DNA from 2 places in the Nocardia sp. NPDC049149 genome. Region 1 is predicted to be linked to the other one. Evidence: riboswitches for the same ligand, from Rfam matches in the RefSeq annotation. Region 1 holds a riboswitch; the other holds the start of a gene.
The links. A riboswitch is a leader RNA that binds a small molecule or an ion and turns the genes downstream of it on or off. The one in region 1 is predicted to bind thiamine pyrophosphate.
Positions count from the first base shown of each region.

Region 1 (7,392 bases):
CCGCCTCACCGAAAGTCACCTTCGCCAAGCGCGGATCGTCGGCGATCGCGTGCACGAACGCGGCGATCACCGGCACGGAGCGCTCGGGCCAGTCCAAGGTGGCTGCCGCGGCAGCGCCGTCGATCACTCGTTGCTGGATCTGCGCGGTGAGCTGTGCGAGCAGCGCGAGGTAGCACGCTTCCTTGCTGTCGAAATGATCGTAGAACCCTTTGGTTCCGACGTAGGCACGCTGGCAGATCTGCTCGATCGATGTTCCCGAATAGCTGTGCTCGGCAAACAGTTCGGTGGCCGCGTCGAGCAGCTGGCTACGTCGCTGTGCGCTGCGCTGTTCGGCGTCGAGTCCACGGATCCGGCGGCGAGCCGGCGTCGGGGCAGGCCGCGCGGCGGATTTGCTGCGGGTCATCCAATGACCATAGCTCGATGATTAGTAAAAAGAGTTCTTGTTGATAACAGGTTCTCATGCTGTAATCGCTGTCACGTTGATGAGGAAGGACGCACACGTGTCAGTGATCAAAGGGGATCCGACCGGCCGCCCGCGCCGCGGAAGACGTGCCATCGCAGTGCTGGTGACCATGGCCTTCGCCGTCGCCACCGTGCTGCTCGCCGGCGGGATCACGCCTGCACCGGCCGCGGCGCTGCCGCTCCCGACCGAGGACCCGTTCTACCAACCACCCGAAGCGTTCGACGCACAGGAGCCGGGCACCATTCTCCGGTCCCGCGAGGTACGGCTGGCCGTGGCGACGCTGCTGCCGCTGAATGTGCGCACCTGGCAGTTGCTTTACCGCACCACCGATCTCAACGAACAACCAACGGTCGCCGTCACCACGGTGATCCTGCCCGCAGGCGCGGACCCGAATCGCTCGCGCCCCTTGGTTTCGCTGCAGTTCTACTACGACAGCGCGAGCAACAACTGCTCACCATCCTTTGTGCTGCAACAGGGTTCAGGCCTGCCAGGAATCGAAGGCATCCACTCCCAGAGCGAGCTGATCGCCATCGCGGCACTGATCAGCCAGGGCTGGGCGATCTCGGTCCCGGACTACGAGGGCCTCAACGGCCACCTGACCGTGCCGCGGGAGCCCGGCTACATGACCCTCGACGGCATCCGTGCCGCGCAACGCTTCCAACCGCTCGGCCTCGACGGCGCGAACACACCCGTCGCGATGTGGGGTTACTCCGGCGGCGGCATGGGTTCGGGCTGGGCAGCCGAAATGCAGCCGACCTACGCGCCGGAGCTGAACGTCAAGGGCATCGCCCTCGGCGCGCCGACCTCGGATGTGGTGTCGTTGCTGCACGTCAACGGCTCGATGTTCTCCTCGTTGATCGGCATCGGCATCTCGTCGCTGCGCAACGCCTACCCGAAGTTCAAGGAGGCGAGCGACCGCTACCTGACCGCCGAGGGCAAGGCGCTGATGGACCGGACCAACCAGCAGTGCCTGCCGCGCAACGCACTCAGCCAGATGTTCATCGACTACGGCCGCATGCTGACCATCCCGATCCCGGACTTCCTGCAGGTGCCCGAGATCAAGGAGGCCTTCGAGTCGACGGTGCTCGGCCGCAACATCCCCACCGCGCCGATCTTCCTGTACCAGGGCGTCTTCGACGAGGCTGTGCCGGTGTGGACCAACGACCGGCTGTCCCAACAGTGGTGTGCCGGTGGCGCTTCCGTGATCTACAAGCGCGACCATCTCAGTGAGCACCTGACCCTGCCCTCACTCGGCATGGCCGACACGCTCAACTGGCTGAAGTCCCGCCTCGCACCGCAGGCACCCGACCAATTCGGTTGCCGCACCGAGAATGTCGTGTCCATGCTGGCTGACTTCAACGCACTGCTGACCCAAATCGAGATCAACCTGAACGCCACCTTCGGCGCACTGGGCTTCCCGATCGGACCCCGCGAGCGGTAAGCCCGCGGACGGCCGCCCCTCGACCGACGTCGGCCCGGTCGAAGGGCGGTCTTGTCTGTTCCGCTGCGATTAGTTCAGGCGGCCCGCATCGTCTGCATAGGTACATCACCCACTCCGGCCGGGAGGACCGCCATGCAGAAAATCGTCACCAACCTCTGGTACGACACGGAGGCCAAGGAAGCCGCCGAGTTCTACTGTTCGCTGTTCGCCGACTCCAAGATCACCGATATCCAGCACTACACCGAGGCCAGCGGCCGCCCTGCCGACCTGGCGGTCACTGTCGACTTCGAGCTGAACGGCCAGAAGTTCACCGCCATCAACGGCGGCGGTGAATACAACTACACCCATGCCATGTCGCTGCTGGTCAACTGCGACGACCAGGAGGAGGTCGACCGCCTCTGGTCGGCACTGCTCGCCGACGGTGGCAAGGAGATCGAATGTGGTTGGCTGAACGACAAGTACGGCGTCCCGTGGCAGATCTGGCCGAGCGAGGCCTACGAACTGGTCAGCGGCGACGACCGGGAAGCCGTCAACCGCGCCATGAAGGCGATGTTCGGCATGAAGAAAATCGTGCTGCAGGCGATGCGCGACGCCTACGACGGCAAGATCGACCCCGCCTGAGCCGAACCGTCGATTCCGCCGACGCCGGGCCCCTCGGGCTCGGCGTCGAGTTGGAAATTCCTCCGGTCATCGGGCAACTCTCAGGGGCAACAGGTACTGTCGGGCGGGAAAATTTCACACCGCCAACGGGGGCTCGCACCAGCGGGCTGAGAGGACGGCTAGGGCCGTCGACCGTATGAACCTGACCGGGTAATGCCGGCGTAGGGAGGAAACATCATGGCAAAAGCCGCTGCGTCCGAGACCGTCGATTCGGTGACCACCGGACCGATCGAAGGCAGTGTCAAGCACTACACCGAAGTGGACGGCCTGCGGATTCCGGTCCGCCGGATCAACATGACCAACGGTGAGCATTTCGACGTCTACGACACCTCGGGTCCGTACACCGATGACACCGCGGTCATCGATCTGGAGGGTGGGCTGCCAAAACTGCGCGACACCTGGGCAAAGCCCGAGGTGGACGGCCCACCAACCCAGCTGGCCTGGGCACGGCAGGGCATCATCACACCGGAGATGCGCTTCATTGCCGCTCGCGAAGGCGTCTCGCCCGAGCTGGTCCGCGACGAGGTCGCGGCGGGGCGCGCGGTGATTCCGGCCAACCACAAGCATCCGGAGCTGGAGCCGACCATCATCGGCAAGAAGTTCCTGGTGAAGATCAATGCGAACATCGGCAACTCGGCCGTCTCGTCCTCCATCGCCGAGGAGGTGGAGAAGATGGTGTGGGCCACCCGCTGGGGCGCCGACACCATCATGGACCTGTCGACCGGCAAGAACATCCACGAGACCCGCGAGTGGATCCTGCGCAACTCCCCCGTTCCGGTCGGCACCGTGCCGATCTACCAGGCGCTGGAGAAGGTGAACGGCGATCCGACCCAGCTCACCTGGGAGATCTACCGCGAGACCATCCTCGAGCAGTGCGAGCAGGGTGTCGACTACATGACCGTGCATGCGGGCGTGCTGCTCCGCTACATCCCGCTGACCGCGAAGCGGGTCACCGGCATCGTGTCGCGCGGCGGATCCATCATGGCCGCTTGGTGTTTGGCGCATCACCAGGAATCGTTCCTGTACACCCGCTTCGCGGAGCTGTGTGAGATCCTCGCCCGCTACGACGTGACCTTCTCCCTCGGTGACGGGCTGCGTCCCGGTTCCATCGCCGACGCCAACGACGAGGCGCAGTTCGCCGAGCTGCGCACGCTCGGCGAGCTGACGAAGATCGCGAAATCCCATGGCGTGCAGGTGATGATCGAGGGACCGGGCCACGTGCCGATGCACAAGATCGTGGAGAACGTGCGGCTGGAGGAGGAGCTGTGCGAGGAGGCGCCGTTCTACACCCTCGGCCCGCTCGCCACCGATATCGCACCCGCCTACGACCACATCACCTCGGCCATCGGCGCGGCGATCATCGCGCAGGCAGGCACGGCGATGCTCTGCTACGTCACGCCGAAGGAGCATCTCGGCCTGCCCAATCGGGATGACGTGAAGGTCGGCGTGATCACCTACAAGATCGCCGCGCACGCCGCCGATCTGGCCAAGGGGCATCCGCACGCGCAGGACCGGGACAACGAATTGTCCAAGGCGCGTTTCGAATTCCGCTGGCGCGATCAGTTCGCGCTGTCGCTGGATCCGGATACCGCCCGCGAGTACCACGACGAGACGCTGCCCGCGGAGCCCGCCAAGACGGCACACTTCTGCTCCATGTGCGGGCCGAAGTTCTGCTCGATGCGGATCTCGGCGGATGTGCGCGAGTACGCCGCGCGCAACCAGTTGACCGACGTGGAAGCGATCGAGGCGGGGATGGCGGAGAAGTCGGCCGAGTTCGTCGACCACGGTAAAGCTGTTTATCTGCCGGTGGTTTCGTAGTTTTCCGCAAGCGGTTCCCGCGTACTCATGGTGCGCGGGAACCGCTCAGCCGCGGCGCATGATGTCGAGCAGCGACTCGAGGTGATCCGCGGGGACGACCTCCATGAGTTCGCCGACACCCTGGATGGTGGCGGCGATGTCCACCGTGATTCGGTTGCGCCACCAGTAGATTGCGCGGCTGATCGGTCGCACGTCGGCTTCACCCGCGACCAATAGTTGGGCAAGCAGGCTTGTTCCGGCGAAGACGGTGGGCCCGGTGATCGGGTGAATGAGCAGATGAGTGTGGCCTGGGATGACCAGCAGGGCACCCCATGGCCCGACCACCGGATAATCGTCCAGCCAGCGCACGTGTGCGGTGACGAAATCCGAAGCGCCATAGAGCATCTGGATGTCCACATCGTCCATGCCGTCGATCTCGGCGGCCATCAGATCGAGACCGCCGTCGGCGCGAGTGTTCCCCTCCGCGATCTCGAACAGCTCGGATTCCTTCGCGCCCCACGCCTGCGCCTGGGCATAGGTCACCGGCGTCATGATGTCGCCGAAGTCGACCAGCACCCGCTGCAACAATCCCGGGGCCACCAACCGGCGCACATCATTGATCAGCCCGCTGGTCCGCGCCGAGCAGAGCCGCGTCCGTAGCAAGGGGCGCACGAACGCCAGGCGCGACATCTCGAAATGATCGGCAACCAGATCCGCGATCTGCATGTCCAGCCGGTCCCCGACGATCGTCGCCCACAGCTGCCGCGGCGCCCGCGCCACCCGCCGTTCCAACCGGGTACACGGCACCACCACGCGAAACGACCCGCGCCCGGAGAACACGAACTCGTCCCCCGACTCCACACACCCATACCCATGCCGCAGCGCCACCTCGTTGACCAGCAACTTCAACAACCCCGCCGACGACTCACGCATGACCCCTCGCTCTCGCCGCATCCAGCACCTCCAGTGTATCGAACATATGTTCGATGACAATCGGCTCGGGTGCCACCGGGTTCGCGACGAAACAAGCTCATCTGCCACCGCGGCACGGCATCGGTAACTAATGTCCACCGATGAGTGGCGAGCTCGAAGGAGGTCTACGCGGTCATGCGGAAACTGATCTACGGCATCGGCGTGTCCATGGACGGTTACATCAACGACCGCGACGGCAACATCGACTGGACCGACCCGGATGACGAACTGCACCAGTTCCACAACGACCGCTACCGCCAGATCGAGGTCTCGCTGCACGGCCGCCGCCTGTACGAGTTGATGGCCGAGTTCTGGCCGCACCTGCCTGAGGATGCGCCGCCGATCCAACGCGAGTTCGGCGGGCTCTGGACCGCGAAGCCGAAGGTCGTCTTCTCCAGAACGCTCACCGAGGTCAACTGGAACAGCACGCTGGTCAGCGAGAACGCGGTCGAGGAGGTCCGCAGGCTCAAGGCGGCCGGTGACGGCGTCATGGAGGTCGGCGGCGCGAGCCTCGCGGCCTCGCTGATACCGCATGGGCTCATCGACGAGTATCAGATGTTCCTCGTGCCCGTTGCGCTCGGCGGGGGCACGCCGTTCTTCCCGTTGCTGGACAAGCGCATTCGGCTCCGGTTGGTCGAGACGAGGCAGTTCGACACCGCGCTGATGCTGCGCTACCTCGTCGAGTGACCCCCGAACCCCGATCGGACTCGTGGGTGATGTTGTTCCGCAAGGTATCTCGCAGAACTGAACGATGACCGGGTGCCCCAGGCGGGAGTCGAACCCGCTCCAGGCCGCTTTAGAGGCGGCTGCTCGGCCGTCGAGCTTCTGGGGCCGTTGGGGGTGACCGGCACGCTGCCGGCCACCCCATGATGACCGATCAGGCGGCGTCCGGATCGTCGATCCGGTCGCGCAGTTCGGCGTTCGCGATCCCGGCCCTGGCGGCGCGGTACTCCGCAGCCGTCAGGGATCGCCCGAGCTCGTCGAGCGTCCGCAGCACGAACCGTTGCGTGACGACGCGGCGGTTCAGCACGTCGAGCGCGGCGGTCTGCCGCCACACCTTGCGCTGCAGCCAGCGCGTGGCCGTGGGCAGGTCCCCGACGAGCTGGGCGCGCAGCGCGTCCCGCTCGGCGGCGAGCTCGACGAGCTGGGCGCGCAAATCGCTCAGCTAAGTATCGATGGAATCAGTCATGTTTTCACCTCCCCTCGTTCAGTGCAGGCGAGAGGGAGGTGGGCGACCAGCCGTCGGGCGGCTGGTTCGAACGCGGCGGCCGTCAGCGCATGGTCGAGATCGGGTTCGTTGACTCTGACCAGCCGGTGACCGGCCGCTGTGACATCGGCGCACAGCCAACCGAGAGACAGTTCGTCAGGTGCGGCAAGCACCACCAACACATTTGAGGTGGCGTGCCAGTCGATGACCAAGTCGGGATGCGCGACAGCAAAGTCGAACGCGGCATGTGCCGCCTGTGCAATCTGCGTCCCCGGGGCCAGATCGGCTCGGGTGACCAGGTAGAGGCGGCGAGGAGGAACCTAACGGTGTGGCACGAGACCAATGATAGCTCAGCGGGTCTACGGCACGCACGTATTTTTCGGCTCCAGCGAAGCGGTGGTCGGCAGATCTCCCCAGCGCCGCTTTGACACCCGAAATATAAGTGGCAGTTGGGAACTGGGTAGATATATGACGATCGTATGAATCCTCCGAACCGAATCCCTTCCGAATGGCAGCATCTGGGGTAGCCCCCACTGCCGATCGGGGGCGTGGATCTCGAAGGAGCCTCGATGAAGATGTCCTACGTCGTAGCCGCCGGTCTCTTGCTAGCCGGTGTCATCGGTGCGGTGCCCAATGCTGTTCCAGCCCACGCGGATAGCTTGTCGCAAGCGGAGATCGATCGCGTGCTGGAGTTACACAACACCGTGCGAGCCAAGCACCACGCACCCGCGCTGACCTGGAACGCCGAGGCGGCGAGCTTTGCCAAGAAATGGGCCGACCGTTGCGAGTTCGGACATTCACCGGACCGCAAGTACGGAGAGAACATCGCCATGGGCTACCGATCCTGGGACG
Region 1 is NZ_JBICTD010000001.1:364,407-371,798, forward strand. It holds gene ACGFNJ_RS01830 (TetR/AcrR family transcriptional regulator) at 1-403, opposite strand, end outside; gene ACGFNJ_RS01835 (lipase family protein) at 501-1,904, shown strand; gene ACGFNJ_RS01840 (VOC family protein) at 2,037-2,525, shown strand; TPP riboswitch at 2,641-2,749, shown strand; gene thiC (phosphomethylpyrimidine synthase ThiC) at 2,742-4,382, shown strand; gene ACGFNJ_RS01850 (hypothetical protein) at 4,428-5,294, opposite strand; gene ACGFNJ_RS01855 (dihydrofolate reductase family protein) at 5,469-6,020, shown strand; gene ACGFNJ_RS01860 (hypothetical protein) at 6,211-6,489, opposite strand; gene ACGFNJ_RS01865 (CAP family protein) at 7,110-7,392, shown strand, end outside.

Region 2 (7,392 bases), on a different contig from region 1:
CGAATGCCTGTGCACTCCAGGACTGTTCGGCACGTCGACTCGGTGCGTCGCTGACCTGGATGCTTACCTCCGCGTTGGTATTGGACGGAAAAGTGCGTACTTGCCGGTCCGTTCGGTGTGCACCAAGACTGAAGTCGGTAGTCGGCGACCGTCGTCGAAATATCTTGGAGTGGAGCGACTATGACCGACCGCACGCCGGTGACCGTGGTTGGTCTCGGATCGATGGGCAGCGCGCTGGCGAAAGCCTTTCTCCGTGCCGGGCATCCGACCACGGTGTGGAACCGCAGCCCGGAGAAGGCGGCATCGTTGGTGGCGCTTGGTGCCAGGCACGTCGGCGAGATCGCCGAGGCGGTCGCCGCGAGTCCGCTGATCATCAGTTGCCTCATCGGATTCGAGGCCACCGCCGAGACCCTGGCGCCGGCCTGCCATGCGATCGGTGGGCGCACGCTGATCACGGTGAACAGCGGGGCTCCGGCAGGGGCAAGGGCACTGGCCGCATGGGCCGCAGAGCACGACGCCGGTTTTCTGGGCGGCGCGATCAAAAATGTGCCTGCGGCCGTTGGTAACCCGGATACGCTGCTGTACTTCGGCGGTAGCCGTGCGCTCTTCGACGAGCACGCCGAAACCCTGCGGGTGCTCGGCGGCGACCTGGAGCATCTCGGTCCCGAGCCCGATCTGGCTGCCCTGTACGAGGCCGCCGTCGGCGCGACCCTGCTGCCCGCGCTACTGGGGTTCTTCGAAGGCGCCGCGGTGCTGTCCGCGCGTGGCTTGCCTGCGAGCTCGATGGTGCGGCACGCGACCAAGTGGCTGCAGATGATCGAATCCCTGCTGCCCGTCCTCGCCGAGGAGATCGACACCCGCGACTACACCAAGCTCGGCTCCTCGGTCGCGTTGTTCCATTCGGCCAACGACGACGACCTCGCCCTCGGCACCGAAACCGGCGTCGACATGGCCTGGCATCGGCCGATGTTCGAGCTCCTCGGCCGCGCGATGGACCAAGGATATGGAGACAACAGCATCACCGCGCTCTACGAACTGCTCCGCGGGGATCGAGCCGACGAGCACGATCTTCGCGGCAGGCTCGCGGCCGGGGCCGACTAGCTTCGTCGCGTCGCGTCGCGTCGCATCCGCACGCTCAGCGGGCAGTGCGCTGCGTGGTGATCCGGCCGACCACCCATGCGACCAGCAGCGCGACGAGGAACGACAGGAGGGACGCGCTCATCCACGCCTGCTTGGTGAAGTGCAGGCGCTCTTGGATGTTCACCCAGAAGTCGGTCCACACGCCGGCATCACCCGGATTGATCAGCTGATAGACGGTGAACCCCGCGAGCCAGGCGACGATCATGCCCCACCGCGACGGTGCGTCGGCGGCGGTGTTCCACTCGCCCTTCGCCCGCAGGAAGAAGTCGCCGACGAGCACGCCGAGCATCGGCACGAACACCGAGCCGATCAGCCCGAGGAAGCCGAAGTAGTTGCCCATGTTCAGCAGCAGCGCGAGCACGGTGATCAGCGCGCCGAGGCCTATCGACAGGACCCGGCGGTCCAGGCGCGGCGCGAGATTCTGGATCGAGACCGCGGTGGAGTACACGTTGGCGAACGACTGGTCGGCCTCGCGAAGCACGAACACAAAGAAGAAAAGGCCGCCGAGAGTGACAGCGAGGAAGGGCGAGTACTGGCCGCCGCCGGTCGCCCGCGCCAGCGCGAACAGCCCGAGGATATAGGCGACGATCTGGGTGAGCGCGTAGGCGCCGCTCGCCGCGCCGAACGCGGAGCCGGTGCTGCGCGAATGCCTGGTGTAGTCGGCGGCCACCGGCACCCAGGAGATCGACACCGCAAGCGCCGCGTCCGTGGCGATCCAGAAGAGGTTCCAGTCGACGCCGAACGGACCGCTGCCGTGCGGGCCGGGATTCGCGGTGAGGTCGGGCAGACCCGCGCGGAAGAACTGGATGTAGAACCAGATCAGCGCGATCACCACGCCAGCGGTGACGAACCGGCGCAGCATCCGCACCGAGCCGAGCGGCCAGATCGTCAAGACTGTGGTGAGGACGCCCGCGGCGACGACATACAGCCAGTGCGGGCCGCCGCCGAACAGTTCGTCGGCCGCGTCACCGATGACGATCAGCTCGAAGGTGCCCCAGCCGATCAACTGCGCGATGTTCAAAACCGTTGGCAGGTAGCTGAGTTTCGCGCCGAACAGGCCGCGGAGCAGCACCATCGCCGGTTTGCCCGTCTTAGCGCCAGGCACGGCGGCCAGGCCGAGCATGACGCCGCCCGCGACCGTGCCGACGATCATCGCGAGGATGCCCGCGGCGATCGAGAGCTGCGGTGCGCCCTCGGCATTCGGCGCGAGCACGGTATATGCGCCGGAGAAGGCGATGAGGCTGACGCCGAGATTTGCCCAGAATGCGCTCTGGTCCCAGAAGGACAGCACTTTCGGGGCGGGTTCGTCGAGGGTGAACGGAGCTTCGTGCCGTTCGGCGGTGGGCAAGGTCGAGGCAGACATGACCGAAACGCTCTTCCTACGCCGGCATTACCCGGACAGGTTCAGGCGGTCGGCGAAGCGTGGGGTCCGCCCTCTCAGCCCGGCCGTGCCCGAGCTCCCGCGATAGGGGTTTGTTCGGGCAAATGGTACACGTGACGGCTTCGCGCGTGGTCCGGTCCGTAGGTGGCTGCTAGGTGAACAAATCGCCAGCTGGGCATTCGCTCAATTATTTCCAGATAGAATCATCGGGGACACGAGGTTGTAACAAGATCCGGCAATCCTGCGTCTGAGCAGGGAATTGATGGCATGCGTCGGGGATCACATTAGCTGTTAACCCTGATAACGGAGTCGTAACGGTCTGTTCATTCGCTAGGGCAAGGATTCTCAGGTATGACTCGGAAGCAAGGGATCGGTTGGGTCGCTCTGCTGGCCTCGGTGCTTGCCGGGGCGGAGTTGCTCGACTGGATACATTTTCCAGCGCCCCAAATGATCCTGGCGATCGTCGTCGGTGGCGCGCTGGCGTTGATGGGGAAGCTGCCAGCCCCGCTGCCTCGCCAGGTTTCGGTCGGCGTGCAAGCCATGCTCGGCGTGCTGATGGGTAGCTATCTCGAGGTCTCACTGCTGTCCAGCATCGGCTTGGCGCTCATTCCGGTGCTTGCGGTCACGGTGATGACGCTGGTGATCAGCCTGCTGGTCGCGGTGGTGTTCGCCCGAGTTGCCCACGTGGAGTTGCCAACCGCCACGCTCGGCCTGCTGGCCGGTGGATCCGCGGCCGTGGTGGCCTGCGCCGACGACATGGACGCCGATCCGCGTCAGGTCGCCTTCATGCAGTACCTGCGGGTCGCCCTCGTCGCAGTGAGCGCACCCGCCCTCGGCGCCTTTCTGAACAACAGCAGTAGCGGATTGAGCTCCGAGCGAGTCACTCTCGGTGGCGCGGTCACCAACCCTGATCTGCCCTACTGGATGATCGTCGGTCGCGGCGATCAGGTTGCCGGACTGTCCATTGCGGTGATGCTGTGCATCGTCGGCACCAAGCTCGGCAGGCGGCTCAACATGCCGAGCCCGGCACTGATCGGGCCGATGCTGGTGACCGCGCTGCTCACCGCGCTCGGCGTCAGCCACGGATACGCGCCGACCAACCTGTTCAAGGACCTGCTGTTCGTGCTGATCGGCTTCGAGGTCGGCACCCGGTTCACCAGGACCGTCGTCACCGAGATGGCCAGGATGATTCCCGGCATGACGGTCACCATCGTCGCCCTGTCTGCGATCGTCGCCGGATTGGCTTTCGCCGTAGCGACCTTCGTCGATCTCGAGCTCTCCGACATCTATCTGGCCACGACCCCCGGCGGCATCAACGCGGTGCTGGCGACCGCCGAGTCGATGGATGCGAACCTTCCCCTGATCACCTGCGTGCAGAGCATGCGATTGCTCCTGATGGTGCTGATGCTTCCGCTGTTGACCCGCGGCATGCGCTGGCTGTCCGCGCGCCAGATCCGCATGATGCAGCCAGAACTGGTCGCCTGAGGTCGTTCTCAGACATCCACGATCAAGTCCGTCCATTCGTCGGCGAGCGACGCGAGCCGGTACCACGCCGCGTGCACCCGGTCGTCGGACACCTTCTCTGCGGTGTGCAGGAGATGGCTGGCGTGCACGTGCGCCGCGGCCATCCGATCGACGGTCGCGCCGAGTGATCGGGCGCGCAGCTGCTCGGTGTACCGGCGGCGCGGCAGCTTGGTGGCCACCCACGCGTCGATGGCGGCCACCAACTCGGCACGGCGGCAATCTATTCCGGCGGCCCCCAGCGGATCGCGGTGGCGCTGCCTGTGCAACGTGGCCAGCGCGCGGGCCCAGTCGATGAGCGGATGGTCGGTGACCGGATCGCTTGCCTGGCCACCGAAGGCGGCGACCAGTTCGCGTTGATCAGGCAGCGGCCGCGTGCCGCCACGGCTGGGGCGATGGCCACGATCACGCACGAACATCGCGGGCTCCTCGGCGCATCGCGATGCGGGGGATCGGGGTAGTGCCGACGGCGTCGGCGGACAGTGGGGTCATGGTGCACCTCCAGGTGTCGGGCGGGAGGCATTGCCCTGATGCCGGATCCGGAGCTAAGCGTGCGCCAGCTGTCTCGGCGTGTCGGTGTCGGACAGATGGCACGTCGATGACAGGTCGTAACAATCTTCTCCGCAAACCGTCGGGTCGGTTGTGAGGTTGGCGAACCGAACGGCGCGGGCTACGCGCCTGGAAAAGGTAGATGTCGCGCCGAATGCGCCGATGTGGCAAATTATCTGCAAACAGCTGGTTCGAGTAATGTCGCCGGGGTATAACCGGCCATGAAGCCGCCTCGGCAAACTGCCTTGGCGTAATCGGATAGCGAAGGGACGGGCATGTACACCTCCAGTTTGGCTATCGATTTCCAACAAGGCCTCTCGGACGCGTGGAGCTCCGTCGCCACGTTCGTCCCCAAGCTGGCCGGATTCCTTGTCATCCTGATCATCGGCTGGATCGTCGCGAAGATCGTCTCGACGATCGTGGACAAGGTGCTCGACCGGCTCGGCTTCGACCGGCTGGTCGAGCGTGGCGGACTCAGGCAGATGATGTCGCGCAGCCGCTACGACGCCTCGGATCTGCTGGCGAAGCTGGCCTACTACGCGATCCTGCTGATCGCGCTGCAGCTCGGCTTCGGCGTCTTCGGTCCGAACCCGGTGAGCGATCTGCTCGACGGCATCGTCTCGTGGCTGCCGAAGGCGGCGGTCGCGATCATCATCGTGGTGATCGCGGGCGCGATCGCGTCCGCGGTGCGTGACCTGGTCGGCAACATGCTCGGCGGGCTGTCCTACGGCGCGATGATCGGCCGCGTTGCCGCGGTGTTCATCTGGGGCGTCGGCCTGGTCGCCGCGTTGAATCAGATCGGCGTTGCCACCTCGGTCACCATGCCGATCCTCATCACCGTGCTCGCCACCATCGGCGGTGTCCTGGTGGTCGGCATCGGCGGTGGCATGATTCGGCCGATGCAGCAGCGCTGGGAGAACTGGTTGAGCGGGCTGGAGGAGGAGATGCCCGCGGTCAAGGGGCACGCGGAGGCGTACTCGCGTGGCCGCGAGGATGCCTCGCGCGAACAGCTCTGGATGGACCAGCAGGCCAGCCGTGGTCAGCACGGGCAGCAGTGGGATCAGGGCGCGATGCAGGGCGGCGGATCCTACCGGCAGTCCGGTGAGTACATGGGCTACCGCGATCCCGGCGACGCGCGCTGATCTCAGGTTCAGGTCACAGTGCGTCCGCGCTCGGTTCCGGCCGAGCGCGGACGCACTGTATCGAAGTCGTTGTGCGGCAACGCGGTATCCGGCGGTAGCAGGAAATCAGGCAGACACGTGCGCCGCGTGCAGGCACACGCTCGCCAGCCGCAGCTGCGCCCAGCCAGCATTCGCCCAGCTGTCGAGGTCGTCGGGCGCCGCGCTGGTCAGCGCCTGCCTGCCGGGTTCCTGTGCTTCGCGCACCTGATCGACGAGCCCGCGGGCGTATCCGGCAAGCAGCACGCTGACCGGGACCTTCGCCGCGTCCTCGACACCGTGCTCGAGAATGTCGCGCACGGCCGCCGCATGCTGGTCGAGGGCGGCCGAGAGCGCAGGCAGCTCGGCGGCGGCGGCCAGTGCGGGCACCCCGTGCGTCTTGTGTAGGCGGGTCAATATCTTGCGTGCCGACACTTCGAGCAACGCCGGGCCGAGCGAAAACATGTCTCATGCTAGCAATCGCTCAGTATTTATGAAACTGTGATGCTCCACTACGTCAGATATGTCGTATTAGTGCGGCTCAGCAAACATGCCGCACGAAAAGGCTTGCCGGAGAACCGGATTCTCCGGCCCGGGCGGGCCGCCCGGACCGGCAGCGAATCCGCCGCACCGACCCGCCGGGTTACCGGAAGGCGTTCGCGTCGGTCAGTGCGCGGCCGAGCACCAGCTGGTGCACCTCGGCGGTGCCCTCGTAGGTGAGCACCGACTCCAGGTTGTTGGCATGCCGCAGCACCGGGTAGTCCAGCGTGATGCCGTTGGCGCCGAGGATGGTGCGGCACTCGCGGGCGATCGCGATGGCCTCCCTGGTGCTGTTCAACTTTCCGGCGCTCACCTGCTCCGGGGTCACCGCGCCGCGATCCTTCAGCCTGCCCAGGTGCAGGGCGAGCAGCTGGCCCTTGCCGAATTCGAGGGCCATGTCCGCCAGCTTGGCCTGGGTCAGCTGGTAGCCGGCCAGCGGCTTGTCGAAAACCTCACGGGTGCGCGCGTATTCGATGGTCGAGGCCAGGCAGTCGCGGGCCGCGCCGAGGGCGCCGAAGATGATGCCGAAGCGGGCCTCGCTCAGACAGGCCAGCGGCGAGGCGAGCCCGCGTGATTCCGGCAACACCGCCTCGGCGGGCAGCCGGACGTCGTCCAGGTCGAGTTCCGCGGTGATCGAGGCGCGCAGCGACAGCTTGCGGTGCATCTCACGCGCGTTGAACCCGGGCGTCCCCGCCGGGACCAGGAAGCCGCGGATCCGCTGCGTGCCCTCGTCCTCGGTCTGCGCCCACACCACCGCGACGTCGGCCACCGAGCCGTTGGTGATCCACATCTTCGAGCCGTTGAGCACCCAGTCGGCGCCGTCGCGCTTGGCCCTGGTCCGCATGCCGCCGGGGTTGGAGCCGAAGTCGGGTTCGGTGAGCCCGAAACAGCCGATCGCGCGGCCAGCCGCCATCTCGGGCAGCCACTGCTGCTTCTGTTCCTCCGAGCCGTACTTGTGGATCGCGGTCATCGCCAGCGAGCCCTGCACCGAAACCATGCTGCGCACACCGGAATCGACCGCCTCCAGCTCCTGGCAGGCGAGGCCGTACATGGTGGCCGACATGCCCGCGCAGCCGTAGCCGTCCAGATGCATGCCGAGCAGTC
Region 2 is NZ_JBICTD010000002.1:891,978-899,369, reverse strand. It holds gene ACGFNJ_RS09945 (NAD(P)-dependent oxidoreductase) at 181-1,101, shown strand; gene ACGFNJ_RS09940 (purine-cytosine permease family protein) at 1,136-2,503, opposite strand; TPP riboswitch at 2,500-2,614, opposite strand; gene ACGFNJ_RS09935 (AbrB family transcriptional regulator) at 2,873-4,006, shown strand; gene ACGFNJ_RS09930 (DUF4254 domain-containing protein) at 4,015-4,461, opposite strand; gene ACGFNJ_RS09925 (hypothetical protein) at 4,867-5,733, shown strand; gene ACGFNJ_RS09920 (DUF6401 family natural product biosynthesis protein) at 5,839-6,213, opposite strand; gene ACGFNJ_RS09915 (acyl-CoA dehydrogenase family protein) at 6,392-7,392, opposite strand, start outside.
Region 2: another riboswitch for thiamine pyrophosphate. It lies ahead of ACGFNJ_RS09940 (purine-cytosine permease family protein); the one in region 1 lies ahead of thiC (phosphomethylpyrimidine synthase ThiC).